4 regions of the Stenotrophomonas sp. Marseille-Q5258 genome follow, and region 3 is predicted to be linked to each of the others. Evidence: predicted binding sites of a transcription regulator. Region 3 holds the regulator's gene; each other region holds the start of a gene.
What was found. The regulator FliA, encoded in region 3, starts transcription of late flagellar genes. The targets are predictions, from matches to a motif close to TAAAGTTTNNCNNNCNNNGGCCGATAA.
Positions count from the first base shown of each region.

Region 1: a site for FliA is predicted at 1,428-1,454, ahead of OC534_RS03165 (methyl-accepting chemotaxis protein). Genes of this name have one in related genera too.
Region 2: a site for FliA is predicted at 1,797-1,823, ahead of OC534_RS02205 (GGDEF domain-containing protein). Genes of this name have one in related genera too.
Region 4: a site for FliA is predicted at 2,611-2,637, ahead of OC534_RS19290 (methyl-accepting chemotaxis protein). Genes of this name have one in related genera too.

Region 1 covers NZ_CAMPPN010000003.1:202,027-206,235, reverse strand. Annotated here, with positions in the region: gene OC534_RS03170 (methyl-accepting chemotaxis protein) at 1-1,306, shown strand, start outside; gene OC534_RS03165 (methyl-accepting chemotaxis protein) at 1,498-3,774, shown strand; gene OC534_RS03160 (CheR family methyltransferase) at 3,799-4,209, shown strand, end outside.
Region 2 covers NZ_CAMPPN010000002.1:206,322-210,530, forward strand. Annotated here, with positions in the region: gene OC534_RS02195 (dihydrolipoamide acetyltransferase family protein) at 1-991, shown strand, start outside; gene OC534_RS02200 (NAD-dependent dehydratase) at 1,092-1,733, opposite strand; gene OC534_RS02205 (GGDEF domain-containing protein) at 1,881-3,443, shown strand; gene OC534_RS02210 (sigma-70 family RNA polymerase sigma factor) at 3,494-4,009, shown strand; gene OC534_RS02215 (hypothetical protein) at 4,020-4,209, shown strand, end outside.
Region 3 covers NZ_CAMPPN010000005.1:397-4,605, forward strand. Annotated here, with positions in the region: partial or broken gene OC534_RS03240 (Hpt domain-containing protein) at 1-301, opposite strand, end outside; gene OC534_RS03245 (protein phosphatase CheZ) at 306-920, opposite strand; gene cheY (chemotaxis response regulator CheY) at 920-1,312, opposite strand; gene OC534_RS03255 (RNA polymerase sigma factor FliA) at 1,329-2,075, opposite strand; gene OC534_RS03260 (MinD/ParA family protein) at 2,072-2,959, opposite strand; gene OC534_RS03265 (AAA family ATPase) at 2,946-4,209, opposite strand, start outside.
Region 4 covers NZ_CAMPPN010000001.1:12,831-17,039, reverse strand. Annotated here, with positions in the region: gene OC534_RS19290 (methyl-accepting chemotaxis protein) at 1-2,488, opposite strand, end outside; gene OC534_RS00075 (SulP family inorganic anion transporter) at 2,658-4,136, opposite strand.

The DNA of each region.
Region 1 (4,209 bases), on a different contig from region 3:
CAGCCGCCGTCCGATGCAGTTCGGCGACGCCCAGTTCGCGCAGGTGGTCTCCTCCATCGCCAACGAGCAGGGCGACACCGTCGGCCACGTGGTCGAATGGCGCGACCGCACCCCGGAAGCCGCCGTCGAAGCCGAGGTGGCCCGCGTCATCGCCCAGGCCGCCGCCGGCGACCTGTCCGGCCGCATCGATGACGCCGGCAAGGAAGGCTTCTTCCTGCAGCTGGCCCAGCAGATCAACGGCCTGCTCGAAGCCAACGCGAGCAGCATCGACCAGGTCTCCGGCCTGCTTGCCGCCCTGTCGCAGGGCGACCTGAGCGCACGCATGCACGGCGACTTCCACGGCGTGTTCGCCCGCATGCGCGACGACGCCAACGCCACTGCCGAGCAGCTCAGCGGGATCGTCACCCGCATCAAACAGTCCAGCCAGGCCATCAGCTCGGCCGCGAGCGAAATCGCCACCGGCAACAGCGACCTGTCGCGCCGCACCGAGCAGCAGGCGGCCAACCTGGAAGAAACCGCCGCCTCGATGGAGGAACTGACCTCCACCGTGCGCCAGAACGCCGAGCACGCCCGCCAGGCCAACCAGCTCGCCATCGGCGCGCACACCGTGGCCTCGCAGGGCGGTGAGGTGGTCGGCCAGGTGGTCACCACCATGAGTGCGATCCAGACCTCGTCCAGGAAGATCGCCGAGATCATCTCGGTCATCGACGGCATCGCCTTCCAGACCAACATCCTCGCGCTGAACGCGGCCGTGGAAGCGGCGCGTGCCGGTGAGCAGGGTCGCGGTTTCGCGGTGGTCGCCAGTGAAGTGCGCACCCTGGCCCAGCGCTCGGCCGGCGCGGCGAAGGAAATCAAGGGCCTGATCGACGACTCGGTCGGCAAGGTCAACGACGGGTCGGCGCTCGTGCACAAGGCCGGTGCCACGATGGGCGAGATCGTCGCCTCGGTCCAGCGCGTGACCGACATCATGGCCGAGATCTCCGCCGCCTCGCAGGAACAGTCGGCCGGCATCGAGCAGGTCAACCAGACCGTGGTGCAGATGGACGAAACCACCCAGCAGAACGCCGCGCTGGTGGAAGAAGCCACCGCCGCCGCGCGGGCGATGGAAGAACAGGCTGGCCACCTCAGCGATGCCGTGTCGATCTTCACGCTGGACGAGCGCGACCTGGCACCGGCACCGGTCGCCGCCCCGGTCGCTGCCGCACCGCGCCCGATCCGTTCGACGCCGGCGCCGGCACCGGCTCGCCGTGCGCCGAACCGGCCGGTCGCCACCGAACTGGCCGACGGCGACTGGCAGGAGTTCTAAGCGCGTCGCGCCGGTCAACGACTGAACCGCGAAAGGCTCCGGTGCGAAGGCACCGGAGCCTTTTTCCTTTGCGGCGTCCGCGCCATCCGCCTGCAACCTGAATACGCTCAGCCTGCACACCTCAACCGCAGCGGTTCGCGGCCGATAACTGCATTGCCGCGACACGTTCGCCGACCAACGATGCCATGCCCATGACCTTGATCAGCCGCTGGAACCAGTACTTCTCCAACCTGTCCGTCCGTCGCAAGCTCAACCTGCTGACGGCGCTGATCGCCGTGGGCGTCATCGCCCTCGCGGTGATCGCCGCCCGCATGCAGTACCTGGACCTGACCGACACCCGCAAGGACAGCCTGAAAATCCAGGTCGAACTGACCTACGGCATCCTGGACCACTACCATCACCTCGCCGAAACCGGCGAGCTGACCGACGCGGCGGCCAAGGAGGCCGCGCTGCTGGCGCTGGACCGCATGCGCGCCGACAACGACGCCTACTACTACAGCGTCTACGACACGCAGTACCGCGTGCTGATGCATCCGTTCCGCAAGGACCTGATCGGCAAGGACATGAAGGACTTCCGTTCCGAGGACGGCGTGCGCCTGTTCTACGACATGGTCGGCATGGCCCGCCTGGGCGGCGGCGTGGTCTCCTACAAGTGGGCCAAGGCCGGTGAAGAAGGGCTGTTCGACAAGTCCTCCTATGCCGGGATGTACGCCCCGTGGCAGTGGGTCATCAGCAGTGGCGTGTACATGGAAGACGTGCAGCAGCAGGCACTGGTGTTCACCGCGATCATGACCGCCGCCGGCGGCGCGCTGGTTCTGATCGTCCTGGCCCTGAGCTGGCTGATCGGCAACCGCATCACCCTGCCCCTGCGCCAGGCCACCACCGTTGCCGAGAGCATCGCGCGCGGCAGGCTGGACAGCCGCATCGGCGAGCAGGCCCACGATGAGCCTGGCCGCCTGCTCGAGGCCATGTCGCGCATGCAGAGCCAGCTGCACGGGGTCATCACCGCCCAGCGCGACATGGCCCGCCGCCATGACGCCGGCGAGGTCAGCTACCGCATCGACGAGAGCGCCTTCCCCGGCGAGTACGGGCTGATGGTGCATGAGACCAACACCCTGGTGGGCGCCCACGTGCAGACGATGGAGGCGGTGCTGGAAGTGGTCAAGGCGTACGCGGTCGGCGATCTGCGCGCCGACATCGCGCGCTACCCTGGCGAGAAGGCAGCCATCACCGCCACCGTGGACACGGTCAAACAGAATCTGGGCAGCATCAATGCCGAGATCAAGCGGCTGGCAACGGCCGCGGCGGCCGGCGACTTCAGCCAGCGCGGCGACAGCACGCGGTTCGATCACGATTTCCGCCTGATGATCACCAACCTCAACGCCATGATGCAGGTCAGCGACGAGAACCTGGGCAAGCTGTCCGCGCTGCTGTCGGCCATTGCCGAGGGGGACCTCACCGCGCGCATGCAGGGCCGGTTCGAGGGCGTGTTCGCCACCATGCGCGATGACGCCAACGCGACCGTCACGCAACTGACCCGCATCGTCGGCCAGATCCAGGAGTCGGCCAGCAGCATCAACCAGGCTGCCGGCGAAATCGCCACCGGCAACAGCGACCTGTCGCGCCGCACCGAACAGCAGGCGGCCAACCTGGAAGAAACCGCCGCGTCGATGGAGGAACTGACCTCCACCGTGCGCCAGAATGCCGAACATGCCCGCCAGGCCAACCAGCTCGCCATCGGGGCGCACACCGTGGCTTCGCAGGGCGGTGACGTGGTGAGCCAGGTGGTCACCACCATGAGTGCGATCGAAGCCTCGTCCCGGAAGATTGCCGACATCATCTCGGTCATCGACGGCATCGCCTTCCAGACCAACATCCTCGCGCTGAACGCGGCCGTGGAAGCGGCGCGTGCCGGTGAGCAGGGTCGCGGTTTCGCCGTGGTCGCCAGCGAAGTGCGCACCCTGGCCCAGCGCTCGGCCGGCGCGGCGAAGGAGATCAAGGGCCTGATCGACGACTCGGTCGGCAAGGTCAACGACGGGTCGGCACTGGTGCACAAGGCCGGTGCCACGATGGGCGAGATCGTCGCCTCGGTGCAGCGCGTGACCGACATCATGGCGGAGATTTCGGCGGCCTCGCAGGAACAGTCGGCCGGCATCGAGCAGGTCAACCAGACCGTGGTGCAGATGGACGAAACCACCCAGCAGAACGCCGCGCTGGTGGAAGAAGCCACCGCCGCCGCGCGGGCGATGGAGGAGCAGGCCACGCAGCTGGCCGATGCCGTGTCGATCTTCCGTCTGGACAACCAGGTGGCCGCGGCGGTCAGCGCGGTGACCGCGCGCATCAGCCGTGCCGCGCCGCAGCCGGTACGCAGCACGCCGGCCCGCACCGTGGCCCCCGCCGCCGGGCCCGCAGCGCATGCGCCACGTGCCGCGCTGCCCCGCGACGACGGCCATTGGCAGGAGTTCTGAGCCGTGTCCACGCCTCCCCCCGTTGTGGCCACCTCGCAGGCCGGTCGCGAGTTCGAGTTCGCCGACCGCGACTTCCGCCGCATCTGCGACCTGATCTACCAGCGCGTCGGCATCTCGCTGGCGCCGGCCAAGCGCGACATGGTCTATGGCCGCCTGTCGCGCCGCCTGCGCGCACTCGGCATGCGCAGCTTCCACGACTACCTCGACCAGCTCGAAGCCCACGGCGGCGACGAATGGCAGGCGTTCACCAATGCGTTGACCACCAACCTGACCGCCTTCTTCCGCGAGCCGCACCACTTCGAGAAGCTCACCGACGAGCTGCGTGCGCGCAGCGGCCACGGCACGCTGCAGTTGTGGTCGTGCGCGGCCTCCACCGGCGAGGAGCCATACTCGATGGCGATCACCGCCTGCGAGACCTTCGGCACGCTCAAGCCG
Region 2 (4,209 bases), on a different contig from region 3:
GCGTGATGACGCCGGCACCGTGGTCGGTGCGATGCAGAGCTCCAACGCCGTGCATGCCGAACAGGCACTGGCCGTGGGCGGGGTCAAGGCCGTGCCGGCCGTGCGCGCCACCGCCCGCAAGCTGGGCGTGGACCTGAGCCGCGTGCGCGCCACCGGCGCCGATGGCGCGGTGACGATGGCCGACGTGAAGCAGGCTGCTGCCGACGGCAGCGCCAAGGTCGGTGCCGCACCGGCGCCGGTCGCCGCCGCGCCGGTTGCCGCCGCTGCACCGGTGGCCCGCCAGAGCGAGGCCCGCGCCCCGCTGTCCGCGGCAGGCAAGCCGATGCGCACCCAGCCGCCGGGCGTTGTCGCCAAGGGCCAGCCGGAACAGCTCAAGGGCGTGCGCCGCAACATGGCGCGGGTGATGGCCGACGCGCACAGCAAGGTCGTCCCGACCACGTTGAACGACGACGCCGACATCCATGCCTGGGTGCCGGGCAACGACGTCACCGCGCGCCTGGTCCGTGCGATCGTGGTGGGCTGCCAGAAGGTGCCGGCGCTCAACGCCTGGTTCGACGGCGACGCCCTGACCCGCACGTTGCACGCGCACGTGGATGTGGGCATCGCGGTGGACACCGACGACGGTCTGTTCGTGCCGGCGCTGCGCAATGCCGACGTGCTCGATGCACGCGGCATCCGCGAAGGCGTCAATCGCCTGCGCGAGCAGGTGGAATCCCGCGCGATCGCCGCCTCCGAACTGAGTGGCTACACCATTTCGCTGTCCAACTTCGGCATGTTCGCCGGCCGCTATGCGACCCCGGTCGTCGTGCCGCCCTGCGTGGCCATCGTCGGTGCCGGCCGTGCCCGCCACCAGATGACCCCGGTGATGGGTGGCGTGGAAGCGCACAAGGTGATTCCGCTGTCGGTGACCTTTGACCACCGCGCGGCCACCGGCGGCGAAGCCGCCCGCTTCCTGCGCGCGATGCTGGACGACCTGGCCTTGGCCAGTTGATCCACAGGTAGGAAGAGGTACCGGCCGCAGGTCGGTACCACGAAGAAGCCGGGCATTGCCCGGCTTTTTTTTCATCGCGTCAGCCCGGCCCGGCCCGACACTACCGGCGCGGCGCCAGCCGCGCCGAGTCGATGACGTGGACGCCCGGACGCGGCGACAGCGCCGCCTCCAGCATTTCTCCGGCGATGGTGTGCGCCGGGTTGATCCGCCAGCCTCGCGGCAGGACCGGGCCCAGTGCGCCCAGCACGATGCTGGCCAGGTGTTCGCCGGCCCTCCGCTCGGCGCGCTCGCCCCCGATCAACCCTGGGCGCACCAGCGTCAGCGACGGATATCCCAGGCCGCGCAGGTCCTGTTCCAGCCGGCCTTTGACCCGGTTGTAGAAGAACCGCGAGCCTGCGTCGGCGCCCATCGCCGAATTCAACACAAAGGCATGGGCGCCATGCGCCTGCGCCAGGGTGGCCACCTGCAGCGGATAATCGTGGTCGACGCGGGCGAATGCCTCGCGGCTCCCGGCCTGCTTGATGGTGGTGCCCAGCGCGCAGATCACCGCATCCACCGCCCACCAGTCCGCGTCGACGGGCAGCCGCTCGAAATCGACCACCGGATTGACCAGGACCGGGTCGCTCTGCTCCAGCGGACGGCGCGTGGGCGCTACCACCGCATCGCAGCGCGCATCGTCCAGCAGCTGCAGCAGGACCTGCCCGCCGACCAGCCCGGTCGCCCCTGCCAGCATCACCTTCATCGCACGCTCCTGCTTTCCGATTGCCTACCATCGTGGCATACCGACCGTGCCCGGTCCGTGGGTTCAAGCCGGCGTTCCCGGCGCCGATACTGTTCCAACCTCCCACCCGCCCGGCCCGCGCGCCGGAAACCCGCCAAGGACCTGCGCATGACCGACCCGCACGACGCTCCCCCCAGCCCCGGTACCGCCGTGGGCCGGCTGCTGTCGCGGCGCCAGGTCGACACCCGCGTGATCGAGGAGGCCGGCGTCGCTGCCGCCGGTCCCAAGGGCGGCAGCAGCGCGATGCTGCAGCGCCTGTTCGCCGGGGCCGAGCAGCCCGAGCCGCTGCTGGCCGCCTTTGCCCACGGCATGTCCACGCTGCCCGGCGAGCTGGGCGACATGGGACTGCGCCTGCAATCGGCGCAGCGCAGCGCCGACTGGGTCAGCTACGGCCGCGCGATGCGCCAGCTGATCGACAAGTACATCCGCACCATCGAGCAGGAAAGCCCGGACGGGCAGCCCGACAGCCTGCGCCTGCGCGAGCTGCTGCGGCACACGCTCGGGGTCACGGTGGCCAGCCTGCTGCAGAACATGCCCGAGCTGAAGGACGAACCGGCGCGCATCGCCGGCGACCTGCGCCATTGGCATCCCGGCCAGCCGCTGCAGCCGATCGAGCAGCGCCTGCGCGAGCTCACCCACCAGATCGGCGTGCGCAGCGATGGCTGGCAGGAGCAGCAGGAGCTGCTGCTGAGCCTGTTCGACCTGCTGCTGGACAACATCGGCGAGCTGCTCGACGACAGCAGCTGGCTGCACGGCCAGGTGCACGCGGTGCGGGCCCTGATCGGTGGCCCGCTGGACCGCGACTCGGTCGAACAGGCGCGCGCCAACCTGCGCGAGGTGATCTACAAGCAGGGGCTGCTCAAGCAGGGCATCAGCGACTCCAAGGCGGCCATGAAACACCTGATGGGAGGCTTCATCGAACGCCTGGACGGCATGGCGGTCAGTACCGGCGAGTACCACGACCGGATCAGCAGCTATGCCCTGGCATTGAAGGAAGCACGCAGCATCGCCGACCTCAACCTGCTGCTTCAGGATGTGCTGCAGGACACCGGCCGGGTCCAGGAACAGGCCCTGCAGGCACGCGACCACCTGGGCAACGCACGCCGCGAAGTCGAACAGGCCGAAGCGCGCATCGCCGTGCTGGAGCAGGAACTGCGCGATGTTTCCGGACTGGTCCGCACCGATCCCCTGACCGGCGCGCTCAACCGCCGTGGCTTCGATGAACTGCTGGAGCGCGAACTGGCCCGGGCCGCCCGGCAGGCCCACCCGCTGGCGCTGGCCCTGATCGACCTGGACGACTTCCACCAGACCAACGATACGCACGGCCATGCCGGCGGCGATGCGGTCCTGCGGCACCTGGTCGCGGTCTGCCAGCTGCACCTGCGCAGCAGCGATGCGATCGCGCGCCTGGGCGGCGATGAGTTCGTGCTGCTGCTGCCGGAAACGCCGGGTGCGGACAGCATGTCCACCCTGCTGCGCCTGCAGCGCTCGCTGGCCCAGCGCCCGCTGCCTCTGGACCAGCAGCGGGTGCCGGTGCACTTCAGCGCCGGCATCGCGCAGTGGCAGCCGGGCGAGGACGCCGACACGCTGCTGCGCCGGGCCGATGCGGCCCTCTATGCGGCCAAGCGGGTTGGCAAGAACCGCGTGCAGGCGGCCGATCCTCCGCGCTGAGCGCACCGTGTGATATCGGCCGCGTCCCTGCGAATCATCCGGGTATGGACATGACTGCCACCGCCCCTGCCGATCCCCGCGCCCAGTTCGCCGCGTTGCTGGCCCAGCACCGCGGCATCGTGCTGAAGATCGCCCGCGGCTACTGCGCCCACCACGAGGACCGGCTGGACCTGATCCAGGACATCAGCGTGCAGGCCTGGGATGCTTTCGACAGCTTCGATCCGGCGCGCGCCCGCTTCTCCACCTGGCTGTACCGGGTGGCGTTGAACCTGGCCATCTCGCAGTTGCGCCGCCAGCAGCTGCGCCAGCGCCACCACGCGGTGCTGGACGAGGCGGCATTGGCCGCCGACGACGGTGTGCCGGCTGAACACCGGCAGACGCTGCGGCAGCTGGAGGCGGCGATCCGGGCGCTGCCGCCCCTGGACCGGGCGCTGATGCTGCTGCACCTGGATGACCACGACCACCGCCAGATCGCCGAGATCCTGGGCATCAGCAGCGCCAATGTCTCCACCCGCCTGCACCGCCTGCGCCAGCAGCTGCGGGCGCGGTTCGACCCCACTCTCTGAGGGCACCACCATGCACAACGACCCGCTCCAGCATCTCTGGCAGCAGTACGCCGGCACCGACGGCAACGAGGGCCCCGCCGCGATGGATGCCTGGCGCCGCCACCGGCAGCACGCCGTGCAGCGCCAGCTGTCGGCCTTCGGGACACTGCAGGTCGTGCAGCTGCTGTTCTGGCTGGCGCTGGCGATCTACTGCGGCAGCG
Region 3 (4,209 bases):
TCGACTGCAGGTAGTCCAGCGACTGCTGGCCGGCGTCGAAGTGGTGCGCCTGCAGGGTGGCCTGGCCGGAACGGGCCATGCCGAGGGTCTCCTCGGCGGCGTGGCACAGCTCCACCATCGCCTGGATGCCGAGAAAGCCGGCACCGCCCTTGAGGGTGTGGAAGCCGCGGAACACGGCGTTGAGCTGATCCGTATCCTGGGGCGACTGCTCCAGCGACACCAGCTGTTCGCCGAGGCGATCCAGGATCTCCTGGGCCTCGAGAATGAAATCGGCGGCAATGTCGTCCGGAACAGCACTCATCGTCTTACAACCCCAAATCGGAGAGCAGGTCGTCAGCGTCGACCTGGGAAACCTGGTGGCGGTCCAGGCCCGTGACGGCCGGGCCGGCCAGGCCGGTGTCGCGCCGGCGCGCGTCGTCTTCCTGCGGCGGCAGGCCGAGCGCGCCGAAGCCTTCGTGCACGCGGCGCACGATGCCGACCACGCGGCGGATGATCTGCCCGGTCAGATCCTGGTAGCTCTGGGTCAGGGCGATCTCGGTGAGGTTGTGGCGGATGCGGTCCAGCTGCAGGTCCTGGTCCGGACTGAGCCCGTTGGCGCGCAGTTGTTCGGTCAACGCGCGGCATTCTTCGGCCAGGTCCAGGGTGCGGTGGGTGGCCTGTTCGGTCATCGCCACCACGTGGTCCAGGCGCGCGCAGGCGTCGTCCAGTTCGCCGGCTTCGCTGGGCAGGCTGGGCAGTTCGCCCAGTGCCTGGCCGAGCTCGCGCGCGAGCCGGTTCAGGCCGGCCATCATCGGCTGCGTGCGCAGGGCCGCCAGCGCGTCGATTTCCCGGCGCCAGCCGGCCTCGTCGCCGCCTTCCAGCGCGGCCAGGGCGTCCTGCAGGCGCTGCACCAGCGCCGATTTGTCGCTGAGGGTTTCCATCAGGCGCTCGCTGCCAGGCGTTCGAAGATCTTGCCGAGCTTCTCTTCCAGCGTCTGTGCGGTGAACGGCTTGATGATGTAGCCGTTGACGCCGGACTGGGCCGCTTCGATGATCTGCTCGCGCTTGGCTTCAGCCGTCACCATCAGCACCGGCAGGGTTTTCAGCTTGGCGTCGGCACGGATCGCCTTGAGCAGGTCGATGCCGGTCATCACCGGCATGTTCCAGTCGGTGACCACGAAGTCGAACGGCTGGCTCTGCAACAGTGCCAGCGCGGCATGCCCGTCCTCGGCTTCGGCCGTATTGGTGAAGCCCAGATCGCCCAGCAGGTTCTTGACGATACGACGCATGGTCGAAAAATCGTCGACGATCAGGATACGCATGTTCTTGTTCAAAGCACTTTCCTCGATTTCAAGGGTTTTCGAGGCCGGCGTCGGCCGCCTCGAAGATCTTCAGTCGGCCGCGCAGGCGCAATACCGCCTGGCCGTGGATCTGGCACACCCGGGATTCACTCACCCCGAGCACCGCGCCGATTTCTTTCAGGTTCAATTCCTGTTCGTAGTACAGCGACAGCACCAGTTGTTCGCGCTCGGGGAGCAGGCCGATCGCATTGCCCAGCTCACGGCCGAACTCGCCGCGCTCCAGGACCTGCTGCGGGGTCGGGCCGCCCTGGGCGACGGTATCCAGCTCGCCCTGGTCCTCGATCCGCGATTCCAGGCTCAGTACCTGGCCGCGTGCGGCGTCTTCCATCAGTCGCAGGTATTCCGGCAGCGGCATGTCCATCGCGTTGGCCACTTCGGTGGCGCTGGCGGCACGGCCGGTGCTCTGCTCCAGGCGGCGGATGGTGGCGGCCGCATCGCGTGCACGGCGGTGCACCGATCGCGGCACCCAGTCGCCACGACGGATCTCATCGATCATCGACCCGCGGATGCGGATCGACGCGTAGGTCTCGAACGAGGCGCCCTGGTCGGCGTCGTAGCTGCGCGAGGCCTCGATCAGCCCCATCATGCCGGCCTGGATCAGGTCATCCACTTCCACGCTCGCCGGCAGACGCGCGGCCAGGTGGTGGGCGATGCGCCGCACCAGGTCCGAATGCTGGGCGATGCACTCGTTGGCGGCGGTACGTTGGACCTCTTTGTACTGTGCGGCGCCTTTCATGCGGCCACCCCGCGTTGTTTGAGGATGCGTTCCAGGAAGAACTCGACGCCGCCGCGCGGCTCGGTCGGGGCCTGCCAGCGGGCGGTCCGGCGGGCGATCTCGGTGATCGCCAGCGCCGACGGACTGGACGGGTAGGCCTTGACCACCGGCTGCTGGCGCTGCACCGACAGGCGCAGCCAGTCGTCCTGCGGAACGCAGCCGAGGTAGTTGAGCGACACGTCGGCGAGGAACTTCTCGCAGACCCGGGTCAGCTTCTCGTAGAGCACGCGGCCTTCGTTGGGGTCGCGCACCATGTTGGCCACCACCTGGATGCGGTCCACGCCGCGCTCGCGGGAGAGCACCTTGATCAGTGCGTAGGCGTCGGTGATCGAGGCCGGCTCGTCACAGACCACCACCACGGTGTCCTGTGCGGCCTGGCAGAAGGTGAGCACGCCATCGGTGATGCCGGCGGCGGTGTCCACCACCATGATGTCCAGCTCGCGCTCCAGCTCGGAGAACACGTTGACCAGGCCCACGTGTTCGGCCGGCTGCAGTTCGGCCATGTGGCGGCGACCGGACGCGGCCGGCACCACCAGCACGCCGCCCGGGCCCTCCATGATCACTTCCTCCAGCGTGCAGCGCCCGGCGACGAGGTCGGCCAGGGTCACCTTCGGCTGCAGGCCGAGGATCACATCGATGTTGGCCAGGCCGAGGTCGGCGTCCAGCAGCAGCGTGCGTTTGCCCATGTCCGCGAGCGCTACGGCCAGGTTGGCCGAAACGTTCGTCTTGCCCACGCCGCCCTTGCCGCCGGTGACGGCGATGGTGCGGACAGGGCCCAGCGGTTGGCTGCGGGTAGCCGACAACGGGAAGGTCTTGGTCAGCTTGGCGTACTCACGCGACGGCATGGTTGAACTCCGGGTTGCAGGGCATATCGGCCGCGCGGCGCAAATCTTCAAGGCGAAGGACGAGATTGGCCGCACTGGCGCGGTGCAGGTCCTCCGGGACGTCCTGGCCGTCGGTCACCCAGGTGATCGGCAGGCAGTGGTCTACCGCCACGGACAGGGCGGTGCCGAAGCGGCCGGTCTCGTCCAGCTTGCTCAGCACCACGCCCTGCGGGTTGGCAGCGCTGAAGCGTCGGACCACTTCGTCCATGTCGCCGAAGCTGGTATTGGCCGGCAGCACCAGCAGGGTGCGGATGCGGTCGGCGGCCCGCAGCCACTGCAGCTGCGCGGCGAGGGCACGGTCGCGCGGACCAAGGCCGGCGGTGTCGATCAGAACCAGCTTGTAGTCCTGCAGGCGCTCCAGCAGCTGGCTCAGGTCGGTGCCGCTGTTGGCTTCATGCACGGCGATGCCAAGCTGGCGGCCAAACCCGTAGAGCTGCTCGCGGGCGCCGATGCGGCCGGTGTCGGTGGTCACCAGGGCCACGTCGCGTGCGGCGTGCTTCTCGGCGAAGCGCGAGGCCAGCTTTGCAATGGTGGTGGTTTTGCCGGCACCGGTCGGACCGACCAGGGCGATCACACCACCGGCGTCAAGCGGATCGACCGGGGCGATCGGCAGCTTCTTGGACAGCAGGCCCAGCATCAGCCCGCGGCCGCGATGGGCTTCGGTATCCAGCGGGATCTGCAGGGCCACGTCGCGGCTGATGCCGGCATCGAAGCCGTACTCCTCCATCAGGTCCAACGCGGCCGCTCGGACCGGCGAGCCACGCAGACGCTCGTCGGTGAAGCGATGCATTTCGCGCTCGATCACATGGCGCATGCCGGCCACTTCGTGACGCAGCTGGCGGATTTCCTCGTCGTCCCGGGGCACCACGGTCAGTTCCGGTGCGGGGCGCGCAACCGCATCGGCCGCGATGTCGGCTGCAGCAGCGGCGACCGCGACCGGCAGTGCCGGCGGTTGCGCCACCGGCACGGGGTCCAGGACCGCCGACACCGGCGCGGCCACGGCGGCGACCGGCAGCGGCGGCATCGTCACCGGCGCCTGGGCCGGCGGTGCATACATCTGGATGTGCGGGGCATCGTCCATCGGCGGGTCGATCACGAAGCGCGCGCGGTTGATCGGCGCGGCGGCCGGTGCGGCCGGGGCCGCGATCGGCGCGGGCGCAGCAGCGGCCGCCTGTTCGACATTGAACGGCGCGAAGATCTGCTCCGGCAGC
Region 4 (4,209 bases), on a different contig from region 3:
CCTGCAGGCGGAAGATCGACACTGCGGTGCCCAGCTGCTGTGCCTGCTCTTCCATCGCACGTGCCGCTGCCGTCGCTTCTTCGACCAGCGCTGCGTTCTGCTGCGTGGTTTCGTCCATCTGGGTGATGGTCTGGTTGACCTGCTCGATGCCGGCCGACTGTTCCTTCGAGGCCGCCGAGATCTCGGCCATGATGTCGTTGACCCGGCGCACGCCGCTGACGATGTCCTCCATCGTTCGGCCGGCGGTCTGCACCAGCGCCGAGCCCTGGCTGACCTGCTCGACCGAATCGTCGATCAGCGTCTTGATCTCCTTGGCCGCGCCGGCCGAGCGCTGCGCCAAGGCGCGCACTTCAGAGGCGACCACCGCGAAACCACGGCCCTGCTCACCCGCGCGCGCCGCTTCCACCGCTGCGTTCAGGGCCAGGATGTTGGTCTGGAACGCGATCCCGTCGATGACCGTGATGATCTCGGCGATGCGCTTGGACGACGCTTCGATACCGGCCATCGTCGTCACCACCTGGCCCACCACCAGGCCACCCTGCGACGCTACCTCGGCAGCGCCGGCGGCCAGCTGGTTGGCCTGCACCGCATGGTCGGCATTCTGACGCACGGTGGAGGTCAGCTCTTCCATCGATGCCGCGGTTTCCTCCAGACTGGCGGCCTGCTGCTCGGTGCGGCGCGACAGATCGCTGTTGCCCGAGGCGATCTCGCCGGCGGCCAGGTTGATGCTGTCGGTGGCCTGCTGGATACGGCCGACGATGTCGGTGAGCTGGCTCACGGTGGTATCGGCATCGTCGCGCATGCGGGCGAACACGCCGTGGAACTCACCGTGCATGCGCGCGGTCAGGTCGCCCGCCGCGATCGCCTGCAGCAGGTCGGAAATCTGCTGCAGGTTGTCGTCGCTCACCTGCATCATGGTGTTGAGGTTCTCCACCATCAGGCGGAAGTCGTGGTCGAACCGCACCACGTCGCCGCGCTGGCTGAAGTCGCCGATGGCCGCCGCGCCGGCCAGATCCTGGATCTGGGTGTTGATCGCGCGCAGGTTGCCCTTGGTGGTATCCATCGCCGCGGTGAACGCGGCCTGCTCACCGGGCAGGCGGTCCATGTCCGGGGTGAGGTCGCCGACCGCATAGCGCTGCATCACCTCGACCAGGCGCCGGGTCACGCCGATGTTGGCACCCACCAGGTGGTTGGTGTCGTGCACCATGCGGCCGTACGCGCCGGGGAACCCCTCGGCATCCATGCGGTAGCTCAGCTCGCCGGCTTCGTGGCGCCGTGCCATCTCGGCCTGGGCGGTCATCACCGCCTGCAGCTGGTCGCGCATGCGCTGCATCGACTGCAGCAGGCGGCCCACTTCGTCATCGCGCACCGCCGGCAACGGCGTATCCAGGCGACCGTCGGCGACCTCGGCCGACAGCCGCACCGCATCGGCCAGCGGACGGATCGCCTGGCGGCGCAGCAGCACATAGACGCTGCCGCTGAGCACCAGCGCCGCGCCCAGGCCCACGGCCAGGATGATCCAGAGCAGCGCGCGGGCCTGCGCGGTGATCAGGTCGTGCGGCACGATCACGCCGAGCGCGAAGCGCTCCTGGCTGCCGCCGATGCGCAGCGGCACGTACGCCTTGACGTTGCCGGCGGCGTCTTGGTGGAAATCCTCGTACGGCTTGTCCGCCGCGATCTGCGCCAGCAGGCGGCGGGTCGCCGCGTCCTCGCGGCGCGTGCCGATCTCCTTGGCGTCGGCGGCGGCCAGCACGATGCCGGCCGGCGAAATCAGCTCCACATGGCCCTCGCCCATCGGACGCAGCGCGGCCAGGCGCTCCTGCAGTGCGGCCAGGCCGAAGTCCACGGTCACCGCACCGAGGAAGGTGCCGTTGTCCAGCACCGGCGTGGACAGCGTGGTCATCAGCACCGGCTTGCCGCCGATCTCATAGCGGTACGGCTCGGCCACGGTGGGGCGCTTGAGCTCGCGCGGGCGCAGGTACCAGTCGCCGTCGCCAGGCACGTCGTAGCCCTTGAGCACGTCCTGCACCGGGTTGCCGTCCTGCCAGGCCCAGTAGCTCATGAAGCGGCCGGTGGCATCGTGGGCCTCGGCATCGACGAAATCGGCATCCTTGCCGTCGAACGCCTGCGGTTCCCACAGCGTGCCCAGGCCCACCCACTCCGGGTGCGAGCGCAGCTGCTGCTGCAGGATCTGTGCGGCGGTGCCGCGCGACAGCGTGCCGGCGGCATGCTGCACCACCAGGCTGTCGGCCAGTGCCTGGCTGGTGGCGAACGCAGCGGACAGGTCGGTATTGACCCGGCGCGCCTCGGCCTCGGCCTGGCTCTGCATGGTCCGCCGCGAGGACTCCACCAGCGCCTGGCTGGCTTCGCGGTAGCTGATGGCCGCGGTGACGCCGAAGCAGAGCATGGCAATCAGTGCGGTACCGAGCATCAGCCGGTTGGCGATGCTGCCGGGGCGCTTGGAAGCGGTCGAGCGGGACGCAGGCATGGGGGCGGTTCCGGAAATAGGGTACAGGGTCAGCGGACGCCATCGAGCGCCACTACGGCATCGCGCAGTCCATTGCGGTCCAGCCCGGGACGGTGACACTCACGCACCGGGCATTGAGCTGGATAACGGCCTTGCCGCGCCGATGTTTAGCCGCGTTTCCTGACCGGGTTCAGTGTCCGCCCGGTGGCAGCCCATCCACGCCCGGTGTCCGCGCCAGGCGCTCGACCAGGGTCTGGCTGGCCGCATTGAGCCCGCGGACCTCGACCTGCGCGCCATGCGCACGCAGCCTGGCCACCACCCGTTCCAGCGCAGCCACCGCGCTGAGGTCCCAGAAGTGCGCGTTCGACAGGTCGATCACCACGCGCGCGGGAACATGCTGCAGATCAAAGCTGGCAGCGAACTGCCCGGCCGACGCGAAGAACACCTGCCCGGCGACGGTGTAGGTGCAGCTGCCATCGGCCTGCGCGACGGCGTGGACATCGAGCATGCGCCCCACCTTGCGGGCGAAGAACAGCGCCGACAGCAGCACCCCGGTCAACACGCCCTTGGCCAGGTCGTGGGTGATCACGGTGACCACCACGGTGGCCACCATCACCAGCGACGAGCTCTTCGGGTGCAGCCGCAGTTCCTGGAACGAGCGCCAATGGAAGGTGCCGATGCTGACCATGATCATCACCGCCACCAGCGCGGCCATCGGAATCTGCCGCACCCAGTGGGCGCCATAGACCACCAGCAGCAGCAACAGCACACCGGCGACCAGGCACGACAGCCGCCCGCGCCCGCCCGAGGACACGTTGATCACCGACTGCCCGATCATCGCGCAGCCGCCCATGCCGCCGAACAGCCCGGCGGTGATGTTGGCCAGGCCCTGTCCGGCGCATTCGCGGTTGCGCTGGCTGGGGGTGTCGGTCATGTCCTCGACGATCTGCGCGGTCATCATCGACTCCAGCAGACCCACGACCGCCAGCGTCGCCGACACCGGCAGCAGCAGGCGCAGCGTGTCCCAGGTCAACGGGACATCCGGGAACAGGAACGTCGGCAGGCTGTCCGGCAGTGCGCCCATGTCGCCGACCGTGCGCACCTCCCAGCCAAATCCGATCGACAGCGCGGTCAGCACCACGATCGCCACCAGCGGCGACGGCACCGCACGGGTCAGCCGCGGCAGCAGGTAGATGATCGCCAGCCCGGCCGCGCACACCGCCCATACCTGCCAGGACCGTCCGATCAGCTCGGGCATCTGCGCCAGGAAGATCAGGATGGCCAGGGCGTTGACGAAACCGGTGATCACCGAACGCGACACGAAGCGCATGAGGGCCCCCAGCTTCAATGCGCCGGCCACCACCTGCAGCAGGCCGGCCAGGATCGTCGCAGCCAGCAGGTACTGCAGGCCGTGGTCGCGGACGAGGTCGACCATCACCAGGGCCATCGCGCCGGTGGCCGCCGAAATCATGCCGGGGCGGCCGCCGGCGATGGCGGTGACCACCGCGATGCAGAACGACGCGTACAAACCGACCTTGGGGTCGACGCCGGCGATGATCGAGAAGGCGATCGCTTCGGGGATCAGCGCCAGTGCCACGACGGCGCCGGACAGCAGGTCGCCACGGATATTGCCGAGCCATTGCTGGCGCAGCGGATAGGAAACGGACATGAAAAAACTCCACGCACCGGCGCGGCGCGCGGCGCGTTGTGTGATGGAAACAAGGCACTCCCTGGACCCGGCA